DNA from 3 places in the Bacillus sp. JZ34 genome. Region 3 is predicted to be linked to each of the others. Evidence: riboswitches for the same ligand, from Rfam matches in the RefSeq annotation. Region 3 holds a riboswitch; each other region holds the start of a gene.

What was found. A riboswitch is a leader RNA that binds a small molecule or an ion and turns the genes downstream of it on or off. The one in region 3 is predicted to bind thiamine pyrophosphate.
Region 1: it holds a riboswitch for thiamine pyrophosphate, as region 3 does, so the genes downstream of both, tenA (thiaminase II) here and thiT (energy-coupled thiamine transporter ThiT) in region 3, are expected to answer to the same signal.
Region 2: it holds a riboswitch for thiamine pyrophosphate, as region 3 does, so the genes downstream of both, thiC (phosphomethylpyrimidine synthase ThiC) here and thiT (energy-coupled thiamine transporter ThiT) in region 3, are expected to answer to the same signal.

Annotation. Positions count from the first base shown of each region.
Region 1 is NZ_CP096403.1:3,013,309-3,016,430, reverse strand. It holds gene M1D90_RS15330 (monovalent cation:proton antiporter family protein) at 1-1,102, shown strand, start outside; TPP riboswitch at 1,162-1,270, shown strand; gene tenA (thiaminase II) at 1,354-2,055, shown strand; gene tenI (thiazole tautomerase TenI) at 2,030-2,641, shown strand; gene thiO (glycine oxidase ThiO) at 2,625-3,122, shown strand, end outside.
Region 2 is NZ_CP096403.1:3,392,713-3,395,834, forward strand. It holds gene thiC (phosphomethylpyrimidine synthase ThiC) at 1-1,495, opposite strand, end outside; TPP riboswitch at 1,644-1,752, opposite strand; gene aroD (type I 3-dehydroquinate dehydratase) at 1,847-2,611, opposite strand; gene M1D90_RS17315 (TetR/AcrR family transcriptional regulator) at 2,739-3,122, opposite strand, start outside.
Region 3 is NZ_CP096403.1:1,047,149-1,050,270, reverse strand. It holds gene M1D90_RS05230 (GntR family transcriptional regulator) at 1-966, opposite strand, end outside; TPP riboswitch at 1,128-1,227, shown strand; gene thiT (energy-coupled thiamine transporter ThiT) at 1,339-1,923, shown strand; gene M1D90_RS05220 (class D sortase) at 1,965-2,522, opposite strand; gene M1D90_RS05215 (processed acidic surface protein) at 2,629-3,122, opposite strand, start outside.

The sequences.
Region 1 (3,122 bases), 2.0 Mb from region 3:
CGGTGCAGAAAACATACTTGGCGCGTTTTTGGCCGGGGTGCTTGTTTCGCTGCTTTCGCCGAACAAGGAGCTCGTTCAGCAGCTCGATTCATTCGGATACGGATTCCTCATCCCGATCTTCTTTGTGATGACGGGCGTCAAATTGGACATTTGGTCGCTGTTTGGCAATCCGAAAATTTTAGTGATGATCCCGCTTCTGTTTGTGGCTCTGTTAATCAGCAAAGTCGTTCCGGTGCTGTTTTTGAAAAAGTGGTATGACATGAAAACCGTGCTGGCTTCCGGTTTTCTCCTGACTTCCACGCTTTCTTTGGTGATCGCGGCGACAACGATCGGCGAGCGCATCGGCGTCATTGACGCGCAGATGTCCGGCGCGCTGATTCTGGTCGCTGTCATTACATGCATCATCACACCGACCGGCTTTAAAAAATTAATGCCGAAAACGGAAAGCGAAAAAGAGAAAAAGACGATCACCTTTATCGGCGCAAATCAAATGACGCTGCCAGTCACGCTCGAACTTTCTCCGGAAGATTATCACGTCAGAATCCTGCATGTCCGGCAGGAAAAAAAGGAAGAAAATCTGGCGGACCCGGTGTTTGATGTTGAAGTTTTGCCTGATTATGAATACGAGACGCTTCAATCATTCGGCGTTTTCCAAACGGATATACTCGTCGTGGCCACTGGCAGCGAAGAGCGCAATACAGGGATCGCACTTTTTGCGAAGGAGCAGAAAGTCGCGAGAATTATCGCCAGCGCAGATTCTCCAGACGCCGAATCCAGACTGAAAGATAACGGAATTGATACATTCTCCATTCTGCTTTCTACAAAAACGCTGCTGCGCGCGCTTATCGAGGCGCCTGGCGTTATGAAACTCCTGACGAACCAGGATGCGTCGCTGTATCAGATCAATATGAGCAATGAGCGATTTGACGGTGTTCTGTTAAGGGAGTTTCCGTTTACGGGAGATGTTATCTTCGTCCGAATTTTCCGCGGGGTGGACAGCATCGTGCCCCACGGGGATACAAGGCTGCAATTGGGTGACAGGCTGATCGCCACCGGTTCGCGCGAATATATTGCGGAATTGAGAAAAACGCTTGGAGACTGATGCTTGACCATTTTGCAATTCGTGATAAGATAAAAGTATAAACTGAATGAACAAGAAATGTTTTCCACTAGGGGAGTCCTTGATAAGGGCTGAGATAAAAGTGTGACTTTTAGACCCTCATAACCTGAACAGGTTCAAACCTGCGTAGGGAAGTGGCACGGTATTTGAGTATGTATTTATGCAAATTCCAAACCACTTTCCTTGCGGGAAAGTGGTTTTTTTATGTTCAGAATCGAAGGAGGAGCCTCGAAATGAAGTTTTCAGAAGAATGTCGAAACAGCGCTGCAAAATGGTGGGAAGGCAGTTTTGTCCATCCGTTTATTCAAGGGATTGGAGACGGCACACTTCCGGTTGATCGATTTAAATACTATGTCATGCAGGATTCCTACTATTTGACCCACTTTGCCAAAGTCCAATCCTTTGGTGCGGCATATGCTCGCGATTTATATACGACAAGCCGGATGGCTGAACACGCGAAAGGCACATATGAAGCCGAGATGTCGCTCCATAGGAAATTCACCGATCTATTGGGAATCACAAAGGAAGAACTGGAGTCGTTTCAGCCGTCGCCGACAGCGTATGCGTACACATCGCATATGTACCGTTCTGTCGTGAGCGGCAGTTTTGCGGAAATACTGGCCGCTTTGCTTCCTTGCTATTGGCTCTATTATGACGTCGGTGAGACGTTAAAAACGTGCAGGCCTGACAGCGCGATTTATCAGGAATGGATCGCGACATACGGAGGCGACTGGTTTAAAGAACTTGTGACAGAACAGATCAACCGCTTCGATGAGCTGGCTGAAAACGCCGATGAGAAAACGCGCGCGAAGATGAAGGAGAACTTCGTCATCTCCAGCTTCTACGAATACAGCTTCTGGGATATGGCCTACCAAAAAGAAAGCTGGTCAAAAAGCGGGGTGGATCAGCTTGCATCTGCACGCGATCACCGATGACAAGCACTCTGTGGAAGAGCTTGCTGCAAAAATCATCTCGATTCAAAATGCCGTTGACTTTATCCATATCAGGGAAAGATCAAAAAAAGTAAGTGAAATATCAAGTTTAATCGACCGCCTTGCCGAAGAAGGGGTTGATAAGCGGAAACTGATCATCAACGACAGGGTTGATATCGCTTTGTTTCATCACATTCACCGGGTTCAGCTGCCTTCACACGGCTTTTCCGTCAAAAGTGTGAGGAGCCGTTTTCCGCATTTGAAAATCGGAAAGTCCGTCCATTCGCCAGAAGAAGCGGTTCAGGCTGAAACTGAAGGTGCAGATTACGTGCTGTTCGGCCACATTTTTGAAACGGACTGTAAAAAGGGCCGGAAAGGAAGAGGAGCTCTCAGTCTGGCTGAAGTGAAGGCGGCTGTCCGCATTCCGGTCATTGCGATCGGGGGTATCACCGAACAACGACTGGCGGAAGTCAAAATGGCAGACGGCATCGCCGTGATGTCGGGGATCTTTTCTCATGACAGACCGGATGAGGCGGCCGCGCGGCTTGCCTGTCTCGCGAAGGGAGATTCATATGAGAAAGCGCTATGATACGATCGTGATCGGCGGAGGCATCATCGGGACATCCATCGCTTACCATCTTGCGAAAGCGGGGAAAAAAACGGCCGTGTTTGAAAGCGGAGAAGTCGGCAAAAAAGCGACGAGCGCGGCGGCGGGCATGCTCGGCGCCCATGCGGAATGCGATAAACCCGGTACCTTTTTCGAATTTGCCAGAGTCAGCCAAAAAGCCTATCAGCGGCTGACGGGCGAATTGAAAGACATAAGCGGCATCGATATCAGAAAGCATGACGGAGGGATATTAAAGCTGGCATTTTCAGAAAGCGACCGCGAACACCTGATGCAAATGGCTGCACTGGATTCAGTGGAATGGCTTGAAGCCGCTGAAGTATATGAGCTGGAACCGCATGCCGGAAAAGGGATTCTCGGCGCTAATTTCATTCGGGACGACATCCATGTCGAACCGGCCGCAGTGTGCAGGGCATTTGCCAGGGGGGCCCGGATTCTCGGTGCC
Region 2 (3,122 bases), 2.1 Mb from region 3:
GCGCGTCATCGCGGATTTGCGCGCCGGGGTGCCCTTTGGCAAGGTCAGCCGCATGGGCCGCGATTTTGTATGTTATGACGCCTTCGCGGACATCGTCTTTGTTCGGCAGTCCCAAATGCTCCTTCGGCGTCACATAGCAAAGCATGGCCGTGCCGTACCAGCCGATCATCGCCGCTCCGATTGCTGATGTAATATGATCGTAGCCCGGTGCAATATCGGTCGTCAGCGGGCCGAGCGTGTAAAACGGCGCCTCTTTGCAAATTTCCATCTGCTTGTCGACATTCTCTTTAATTTTATGCATCGGCACGTGTCCCGGTCCTTCGATCATCACTTGAACATCATGCTTCCAGGCGATTTCCGTCAGCTCGCCGAGCGTCTCCAATTCGGCAAATTGGGCCTCATCATTCGCATCCGCAATCGAGCCGGGCCGAAGGCCGTCCCCGAGCGAAAATGCGATATCGTATGTTTTCATAATCTCGCAAATCTCTTCAAAATGAGTGTACAGAAAGCTTTCCTCATGATGAGCCAAACACCATTGCGCCATAATTGCCCCGCCGCGGGATACGATTCCAGTGACGCGCTTTGCCGTCAGCGGCACATACCGAAGAAGGACGCCGGCATGAATCGTAAAATAATCAACGCCTTGCTCAGCCTGCTCGATTAATGTATCGCGGTAAATCTCCCAAGTGAGATCTTCCGCGACGCCGTTTACTTTTTCAAGCGCCTGATAAATTGGCACAGTCCCTACAGGAACTGGACAATTGCGGATGATCCACTCCCTCGTTGTATGAATATCTTTACCTGTGGACAAGTCCATCATCGTATCGGCGCCCCAGCGGATGGCCCATGTCATTTTTTCTACTTCTTCTTCAATCGAAGAGGTGACAGCGGAATTGCCGATGTTGGCATTGATTTTCACGTGGAAGTTGCGGCCGATAATCATCGGTTCGCTTTCCGGATGGTTGATATTTGACGGAATAATCGCCCGTCCGCTTGCCACTTCATCACGAACAAATTCGGGAGATACATGCTCTCGGATCGCGATAAATTCCATCTCGGGCGTAATGATCCCCTTTCTTGCGTAATGCAGCTGGGTGACATTTTGACTTTTTTTCGCGCGCAGCGGTTTTCGTTTCAACCCTGGATAGCTGTTGCTCGCTTTCTCTTTGCTTTTATAGCCGTTATCCTCCGGTCTGATTTCTCTGCCTTCATATTCTTCGGTATCGCCGCGCTCCCTGATCCAGGTCGCCCGCAAAGGTTTCAGCCCCTTCAGAATATCAACCTCTGCATTCGCGTCCGTATAGGGACCGCTCGTGTCGTAGACGCGGACAGGCTGATTTTCTTCGGCGCCAAATGAACCCGTCGTCGGACTTAGCGAAATTTCTCTCATCGGCACTTGAATGTCAGGTCGCGCCCCTTCGACATACACTTTGCGGCTCCCTGAAAAACTTGACATAATCGAGATGTTTTTTTGCTGTACTGACTCCTGTTTCATGTAAAAATCCTTCCCCTCTAAAAAATTGATCAGGACGAAACTCCGGAACAGCACCAGCACAAAAAAACCAGGCTCATATGATGAACCTGGTTTTACAGTCAGTAAAATCACTGGAAGACAGACGGACCATACCCATTCCCCATCTTCTCCCGAATCCTTTTTACTTCCCCACGCTGGTACGAACCAGATCAGGTCCAAAGGGTTAAGAAACACATGTTTCTCTCTCAGCCCGCAGTCGGGCACCCCTAGTAAAGCTATTCAATTCATTTTTTATCGTAACACACCGATTTAGCAAGTGAAAAGGATGGAAAAATATATGAATCTTTTTCACTATAGCGGCACACCCAATTATTATAAATTGCGATGAAGCACATCAAGTATATGTTTCAAATCCGTCGCCTCAATTTGGCCAGGTGCGGATGCTTTTTTCGCTGCGCCGAACGTCACGGCCGAGCCAAATACCTCTCCGGCGAGCCGGCTGATCAAGCCTTTTCCGGCCATCGACATCGTGATAATCGGCCGCTTCGCATACCGCTCATGCATCATATGAGTCGCCTCAAGCAACACCAGCACATCTGCCGGTGTTTCAGGCATCACCGCGATCTTAGGGAAATCGGCGCCAAGATCCTGGGCTTTTCGGAGACGGGAAACGATCTCTTCCGCTCTCGGCGTCTTCCCGAAATCGTGGTTGGATATAATGACAAAGACATGTTGCATATGAGCCGCTTGAACCAGTTTTTCCACATGATGCTCTTCATTGAACAGCTCGACATCAATCACATCTGCCAGCCCTGTTTTGACTACGGCATGATTCAAGGAAAAGTAAAATTCCTTACTGACTTCTTTTTCGCCGCCTTCCTCCGCGCTGCGAAATGTAAATATCAACGGGATATCCTTTAAGATCTCCCGGATGTCAGCCAATACCTTTTTCACTTTGTCAACGTCTTCGACATCCTCAAAAAAATCCGCCCGCCATTCGGCAAGATCCGGATTAATCGATAGAAGAAAAGCAGCTTCTTCTTTCAATTGTTCATGCGTTTTTCCGATGAGCGGCACGCAAATTTTCGGGGCTCCTTCTCCGATGGCCACCCCTCTGATCTTCACCGTATTCAACAACGGCCTCACTCCTGTTCTCTATATTACAAGGGTCTTTGCATTAACGGTACCGAAGATTGGCCGTAAGCACAAGCAGAAATTAAGAAAGAAGGCTAAACACTTAAAGCACTTATATACCAACATGAGATCACCTTTCGATAGCTTGCTTGTTTAAAAATGAATCTACTATTCCTTGCAGAATATGACTCATTTCTTCAGGAGTTTCCTTCCGGCCTCTCTCAAACCATTTTGAAAGGATGTTCCAAAAGCCCCCTGCGCTGAATGAAAGCCCGTACTCCAAGTCGATTTTGCTTTTAAAATGAAAGGTTTCTTCTTTAAATTTTTTATGAAGATCCGGTAGAAGTTCATTATATTTCTCAACAATCAAATAAAACAAATGGTTCTGATAAAGGGCTTGTAAAAAATCGGCATGTCGGCTCCAAAAGTTGAAGTATGCATGTCCAAGACTGGATAAGTCAATATGTTTTTCCTGAACAATGTAATTGGAATACTCACTGCAAAGCTGCTCAAA
Region 3 (3,122 bases):
TTTCGGATGAGTGACTGACGTCAGCTTCACTTCAGATGCCTCGCTCAAATGTGAGTTGTCATATCCGACAATCGAAATGTCTTCCGGCACTTTCAAACCGAATTCCCTCACGACATCCAACACCAAAAGCGCTATCTCGTCATTATAGCAGAATATGGCAGTCGGACGGTCTGATGAAGAAAGCCGCTTCCTGGCTTCAGCTATCGTTTTTTGTTTTTTGTTCTCTGTTGTGTACGTCACGACCATTTCAGGGTAAAACGACAAGCCGTTTTCTCTGAAAGCACGGATAAATCCTTTCATCCGGTTGGCGCCCTGCATATCGTCCTGTTTAAAGAAACCGAACACTTTTTCATGGCCGAGTTTAATCAAATGCTCAGTGGCGATAAAGCCGCCGTGTTCATCATCCAAAATGAAATGGGGTGGATTTAGCTCCTGATAAAATTGGTTGATCATCAAATACGGAATATGATGTTGTTCAAGCGTCAGATAGTAACTTAAATTCGGGTTAAAGCTTCCTGTTTTCGTCGGCTCCACGATCAACCCAGCAATTTTTTTATCGAGCATATTCACAAGGCATTGTTTTTCTTTTTCAATGTCATTATTGGTGCTCGCGACGACAAGGGTGTATCCTTCGCTGGACAGTGACGATTCGATTCCTCTTATAATAGAAGGAAAAATGTAATCCGAAAGGTAAGTCGTAATAACCCCGATCATCTTATTTCTTTCCCTTCCTTTTTCAGAAAGCTGAAGACGGTGAGAGCAATACGTCCCTGAGCCCTGCTCTCTGTATAAAAGCCCTTCATGAACAAGGTCGCCAATCGCTTGCCGGATCGTGTGCCTGCTTACATCAAATATTTTCATCAATTCGTTTTCCGAATGAATTTTTTCCCCCGGCTTCACTTTGCCTTCATATATCCACGATTTAATTTTATTTTTCACCATGCTGTATTTTGTAGGTTCACTCATCAGATCAACCCTTTACTGATCTTGTACGTACGAATACGTTCTATTATAAAGGAAAAGATGTTTGCATTGCTACATATTGGAGAAATTAAGCAAAATTTTTCGAAAAATCAGCTTGTCGTCCGTTTCTTTTTTTAGTATAGTAGAATATAACTAAATAACTTGATGACCACAAGGGGAGCCTCGAGGCTGAGAGTGAACGACCGTTCTGACCCTTTGAACCTGTTAGTTAACGCTGGCGTAGGGATGTGGCAAAGTCATTTCTAATTGCATCCAAAGCAGTGCGTGGAAAACTTTCCTACTCCTTCCCCGCATTGCTTTTTTTATTGGGAAAGAAGTCCAGTATCCCTTTGTTCATCAAAAGTGAGGGTTATGATGAATCAATCTAAACAACTTGTACAGCTGATTGAAATTGCGTTTATGACAGGAATAGCACTTATACTTGATATGGTGTCCGGAATGTTTTTAAAAATGCCTCAAGGCGGTTCAATCGCAGTCATGATGATTCCGATCTTCCTGATTTCCTTTAGATGGGGGCTGAAGGCAGGGCTGGCAACCGGGTTTTTAGCCGGATTGCTTCAGTTTGTCACTGGAGGATTTTACGTTTATCATCCTCTGCAGCTTCTTCTTGATTATTTTATCGCGCCTACGGCCGCGGGTATCGGCGGCTTTTTTGCCGGATCGATCAGAAACGCTTCAATCGAGAAACAAAAAGGAAAGATCATTTTCTATGTTACGCTGGCCGTCTTTCTCGGAAGCGGACTGAAATTTCTCGCTCATGTCATCAGCGGCGCTGTCTTTTTTGGAAACTATGCGCCTGAAGGCACTCCGGTATGGATTTATTCCTTGGTATATAATGGAACATATATGCTTCCGTCTTTCATTGTCTGCACAATTGTCCTTTGTTTACTGCTGCTAACCGCGCCAAAACTCCTGGAAAACAGATCAGACATGAGATAGCATAAAAAAACAGCGGACTCGCCTGAGATTCCGCTGTTTTTTTATGATTTAATCAAATCTGCGACCAATATATACCGCTCCGGTGCTGAACCGATAAAGTCAAAAGGATAGCAGGTGGAAACCGTCAATGTTGCTCTCGGCTTTGGTACAATCACCGTCCGGTCATCCGCATCCACGATCCGCACCTTTTTCACTTTGTATGTAAAAGTTCCGTAGGAAGCTTCAACAATTAACTGATCGCCCTTCCCCACTCGGCCGAGTTTTCGGAAAACCGTATCCCGGTGGCCTGATAAAACCGAGTTGTCATCTTCTCCAGGCAGAACGGAACCAGCGAAATGGCCCACGCCTTTTTGCAGCTCGTCTTCATCTGTCCCGTGATATATAGGAATCCTTGCATTGATTTTCGGAATGACAAGATCACCGATTTTCTCCCCGGTTTTAAATGTTTGATCAATCACCGTTTTTTCTTTTTTCGCCGTCTGAATCGGAGGTTTTTCAGGCTTTTCTTCTTCTTTCATCTGCTGAAATGAAAAAAGAGCGTAGCCGTGCATTAACTTGAACACATTCGTTGTTGTAAAATAAGCGCCGCACACAACCATCACAATAGCTGCGAGCCAGATGATTTTTTTTCGATGTGCCTTAATTTCCTTTCACTCCTTATAAAAACTTCCCATTCTCTACATAATTAGAATGGGAAGTGACATGTTAAGCCGCTTTGCGAAGCCTTCTGATCATGAAGAATCCGCCAAACATCAGAACGGCGCCTAAGATCGACCATTCCGCGTAATGCCCGGCTGTCTTTGGAAGCTTTGCACCTTTAACCGTCTTTTTCACATGAGATGGCTTTGAATCATGTTTGACAGCCGTTTGGGTTTGCTTCACTTTTGACCCTGTATCATGAATTAAATCAGATCCGATCATGTCAGGCGTCAGCAATACATCCAAAATGAAGTTGCCTTGCAGATCGTATACTTCCACCAGAAGGCTTGCTCCCTTCAGATCTTCCGCGCTGACAAGCGTTGTCAAAGACACTTCTTTTTTCTTTCCGTCTTTAACAAGATAGTATTTTGTTTTCACTTCAAGCGTCTTCTGAAGATCGTTTAAAATGGATAGCATTTCAGCGATATCCTGAGCTGACAGCTCTGATACAGACTCGAAATCGGCTACCGCTTCAAGACGTTCTCCAAGAGCCATCAAAT